DNA from 2 places in the Stenotrophomonas sp. GL_101 genome. Region 2 is predicted to be linked to the other one. Evidence: riboswitches for the same ligand, from Rfam matches in the RefSeq annotation. Region 2 holds a riboswitch; the other holds the start of a gene.

Region 1 (2,390 bases), 730 kb from region 2:
CGATCCATGGCCAGGTCCTTGTCCGCCAGCGAACGCAGGTAACGCAGCAGTTCGTGTTCGCTGTGGTGGGTGTTGAACACCGGGTGGGTCAGGAACGCGCTGGTGCGCACCAGGCCGGCCGGCAGTGCATCGGTGGTGGCCGCGTCGAGCGCGTCCACGTCGACGGTGGCGCCGAACAGCTGGCCGAGCGCGACGATGTCAGCGCGGGTAGCGGTCTCATCCAGGCTGATGCTGACTGCTTCGCTGTCGATCGCGCGCAGGTTGATGCGCGCCGCGGCGGCCTTGGCATGGATCGCCTTGGCGTCGATGTCCTTGACATGCAGGGTATCGAAGAAGTGCTCGCCGACATTCACCCCGGCGCTGCGCAGGCCGGCGGCCAGGATCGCGGCCAGGCGGTGGGTGCGGCGCGCGATGCGGGTCAGGCCGTCCGGGCCGTGGTACACCGCATACATCGAGGCCATCACCGCCAACAGCACCTGTGCGGTGCAGATGTTGGAGGTGGCCTTCTCGCGGCGGATGTGCTGCTCGCGGGTCTGCAGGGTGAGGCGGTAGGCGGCGTTGCCCTGTGCATCGACCGAGACGCCGATCAGGCGGCCCGGCATCGAACGCTTGTAGGCGTCGCGGCAGGCCATGAAGGCCGCGTGCGGGCCACCGAAACCGAACGGCACGCCGAAGCGCTGCGAGTTGCCCACCACGATGTCCGCGCCCCATTCGCCGGGAGCGGCGATCAGGGTCAGCGCGAGCAGGTCGGTGGCCACGGCCACCAGGCCGCCGCGTGCGTGCACGGCATCGGCCAGCGCCTTGTAGTCACCGATATGACCGAAGGTGTCCGGGTACTGCAGCAGCACGCCGTAGCTGTCCGCTTCCAGCGCTTCGGCCGGGGTGCCCACGCGCAGCACGATACCCATCGGCTCGGCGCGGGTGCGCAGCAGTTCCAGCGTCTGCGGGTGCACCGCGTCATGCACGAAGAAGGTGTCGGACTTGCTCTTGGCCGAACGCTTGGCCAGGGTCATCGCTTCGGCCGCGGCGGTGGCTTCGTCCAGCAGCGAGGCGTTGGCGATCTCCATGCCGGTGAGGTCGGCGCACAGGGTCTGGAAGTTGATCAGCGCTTCCATGCGGCCCTGCGAGATCTCGGCCTGGTAGGGCGTGTAGGCGGTGTACCACGCCGGGTTTTCCAGCACGTTACGCAGGATCACGTTCGGGGTGAGCGTGCCGTAGTAGCCTTGGCCGATGAAGGTGCGGAACACCTGGTTCTTGTCGGCGATGGCGCGGATCTTGGCCAGTGCCTGCACTTCGGTCAGCGAGTCGGGCAGCGCCAGCGGGGCCGGCGACTTGATCCCGGCCGGGACGATCGCATCGGTCAGCGCGTCCAGCGAGGCGTGGCCGACCACGTCGAGCATCTGCGCGATCTCGGCGTCGTTGGGGCCGATGTGGCGTTCGACGAACGCGTGGCTGTGTTCAAGCTCGCGCAGGGAGGGGGCGCGCTGGGCGGAGGTAGTCGGGGACATGGCTGGCATCTCGAAGAGTGGGCACGCACGTTCGGAAGTCTGCACGGACCGGGGCGCGTCGCAGGCGCGCGCCAACCACCGGACCTTGCGGTCTTCCTGGGTGCCCCTCTGTCCTTTTGCCTGAGAGTTTAAAAGCGCGCATCTGCGTGCTTCGTGCCCCTTCGGCGCCGGCAGTGGCCGGTCTCTCCAGAGTTTTGATGCGGGTGGTATCGGGCCTGAGCGATTACGGGCGTTGCGCCTTCGGCAGCGGGGGCTTCAAAACAACGCTCCGCTTCTCCCACCATGTAGCCCGGCGATTATAGCCCAGTGGCCTCGCCGGCTGCGGCCCTACCACGCATGAATGGGCGCACCCGCCCACGCCGGAACGGGGCGGTAGGCATGGTGCGGTGCCCGGCAAAGGCCTATGATGGCCGGATCCTCGTATTCATCTGGCGTCGCCCGTTCCGGGCTGGCGCCCGCCGTGCGTTTCGCGCATAGCCCAGACGGAAGCCCGCATGACGCCCGCCTCGCCCTCGACCCGCCGTCTGGCCCTGCTGCTCGCAGGCCTGGCGATGTTCGGCCCGTTCTCCATCGACACCATCTTCCCGGCCTTCCTGTTGCTGGGTGACCGCATGCAGGTCGACCAGGTCGCGGTCCAGCAGACCATCAGTGTCTACCTGCTGTTCTACGGCCTGATGAGCCTGGCGCACGGGCCGTTGTCCGACGCGTTCGGGCGCAAGCGGGTGATCATCGGCGGGCTGGTGCTGTTCATCGGTGCCTCGATCGGCTGCGCACTGTCGCGCGACATGCCCACCTTGCTGGTGTTCCGCGCGCTGCAGGGCGTGACCGCTGGCGTCGGGGTGATCGTGGGCCGCGCGGTGATCCGCGACCTGTACCACGGCG
Region 2 (2,390 bases):
TATGCAGCGGGGTCACCGTGCCGAGTGCCTTGAGCCTCACCACCAGGTCTTCGCGCACGACCGCGGCCACGCGCACGGGCGTGGCCGTACTGGCCGATGCCAGCTCGGCGGCCGGCGCCGGCGACAACAGCCGCCAGGCGGTGACGGCAGCGGCCAGCACGGCCACGATCAGCAACGGTTTGAACAGACGGCGGGTACGCGACGGCGGGGGCAGCGGGGCAGACATGGGGCATCCTGCGCACCTGCCCAACGGCCGGCGCGTCCATGAGTAACCGGCCCGTGGGGGCAGGCAAGGCGAAGTGGGGTTGTCTGGCGGGGCCGGCGGTTCAATGCCGCAGCGTGGCTGGATGCCGTCGGCGAGGACGGGCCGCCATGGTACCCCGCGAGGATGCGGACGCTCGCATGCCCTTGGTCATGGCTGTGTGTGCCGACCAACGGTCGGCACCTACCGTGATTGGGCGGCCTCCCCCCTGGTAGGTATCGACCGTTGGTCGATACGGTGCTGCGCCTTCAATGCACCTCGTCGCGATACACGAACTTCGGCATTTCCCATTTGAAATGGATGGCCAGCAACCGCAGCAGGAAACCACCGCCCAGGCACCACAGCGTGGCCGCATTGAGCGACACGCCCAGTTCCAGCAGCCCCAGGTACGCCGCGCCGGTCAGCAGGGTGATCACGGCATACAACTCCTTCTGGAAGATCAGCGGCACCTCGTTGCACAGCACATCGCGCAGCACCCCGCCGAAGGCGCCGGTCAACATGCCCGAGATCAGCACGATCGGCACCGTATGCCCGGCGTCGCGCGCGACCGCGCAGCCGATCAGGGTGAAGGCGATCAACCCCAGGCCATCCAGCACCAGGAAGGTGCGGCGGAAGTGGTGCATCCAGCGCGCCACCCAGGTGGCGATCAACGCCGCGCAGATGGTGAAGCCCAGGTACTCGGGGTGCTTCACCCAGCCCAGCGGGTAATGCCCGAGCACGATGTCGCGCAGCGAGCCACCCCCGAGCGCGGTGACGCAGGCGATGATGATCACCCCGAACAGGTCCATGCGCCGTCGCCCGGCGGACAGTGCACCGGTCATGGCTTCAGCGGAAATGGCGATGAGATAGATAAGGGAGAGCAGCATGGGGAGGCTCCGGACACGGCAAGGCGGGGACGGAAACACGCGCCTCGCACGCCAGCGCGGTGCACTGTCGTGAGGGTGGGATTCCCGCTGCCGCTCCCGCTGTCCTTTTGCCTGAGAGTTCAGTGGCCAGGCCACGTGCCCCTTCGGCGGGTCATTGAAGACCTCTCTCCAGATCGGCGTGTCGGATGCATGGTTGATGGCGTATCGAGCCACCGGCCTGAGCGATTATGGGAGCCTGCGCCTTCGGCGGGCGCCAGCGCGGCGCCTCTCTCCTGCATCCGGGGCGGATTCTAGCAGCCGCCGGGCCCGGTCCGGTGGATAATCCCGGTATGCCCGCTGAACCTGTCCTCTGGTACCTGTACCTGCTCGAATGCCGCAACGGCAGCTATTACGCCGGCATCAGCAATGACGTGGAGGCGCGGTTCCAGGCGCATCTGGCCGGCAAGGGCGCCAGGTACACCCGTGCCAATCCGCCACTGAAGGTGCTGGCGATGCGCGCCTACCCGGACCGGGCGGCCGCCTCGAAGGCCGAGTGGCAGCTCAAGCGCCAGCCGCGCGGGCGCAAGCTGGCGTGGTTGCAGGCCGCTGGCGCCTCGTAGGGCCGGGCGCTGCCCGGCTGGGCAAGGTGGCAGCGTCGGTCTCGACGGCGACGCAGCGCGCGTGGCGCGTTCGCTGCATCCAGACCTGGTCAAGCGCGCGATCCTGGGCGACACGCCCGACGAGCCGATGGGGCCTGCGCCGGACGGAGCCGCCGCTGCAAGGTGCTCGATGTCACCGGTAACGCCGCTTCGGTGCGCCTGGAGACGCCGTGGTTCGTGGACTATTTCCACATGGGCAGGTTTGGTGAGCGGTGGATCATCATCAATGCGCCGTGGTACGCCAAGCCGAAAGGGCAAGTGTAGATCCACGCTGATCGTTGCGTCCTCCGGCCGTGTGCGAAAACCCCGGAGGCGCGGATTGCGCTGCCGTTGTCGCAGCTGGAATAGTGGGCTGCGTCGCAACGTGCGGTTTTCCTATCGGTTTCGTTCTGATCTGATAACACGCCGCCTGCCCTTGCGAGCGCTGGGTTTGATGCATCTGCGTCACCAGCGTTGACGCAAATGCCTCTGTAAATCCCGGCGCTGGTCAGCGCACCATCCGCCCGTACGTTAGGGAGAGGACGGATGCAGGGGCGGGCAGGAGCCATCGACCACGATCATGCGGGGAGTGCCACGTGGCGGGCGCATCGCGCAGGTAGCGCCGCCATTGCGCAGGCGGTTGCG

Evidence for each region. A riboswitch is a leader RNA that binds a small molecule or an ion and turns the genes downstream of it on or off. The one in region 2 is predicted to bind glycine.
Region 1: linked by a shared signal. The riboswitch ahead of gcvP (aminomethyl-transferring glycine dehydrogenase) and the one ahead of AC3IR9_RS18535 (trimeric intracellular cation channel family protein) in region 2 are both predicted to bind glycine.

What each region holds. Positions count from the first base shown of each region.
Region 1 is NZ_CM174432.1:3,481,411-3,483,800, reverse strand. It holds gene gcvP (aminomethyl-transferring glycine dehydrogenase) at 1-1,517, opposite strand, end outside; glycine riboswitch at 1,607-1,708, opposite strand; gene AC3IR9_RS15445 (multidrug effflux MFS transporter) at 2,003-2,390, shown strand, end outside.
Region 2 is NZ_CM174432.1:4,210,874-4,213,263, reverse strand. It holds gene AC3IR9_RS18540 (MdtA/MuxA family multidrug efflux RND transporter periplasmic adaptor subunit) at 1-226, opposite strand, end outside; gene AC3IR9_RS18535 (trimeric intracellular cation channel family protein) at 511-1,128, opposite strand; glycine riboswitch at 1,220-1,310, opposite strand; glycine riboswitch at 1,331-1,413, opposite strand; gene AC3IR9_RS18530 (GIY-YIG nuclease family protein) at 1,458-1,727, shown strand; partial or broken gene AC3IR9_RS18525 (nuclear transport factor 2 family protein) at 1,768-2,030, shown strand.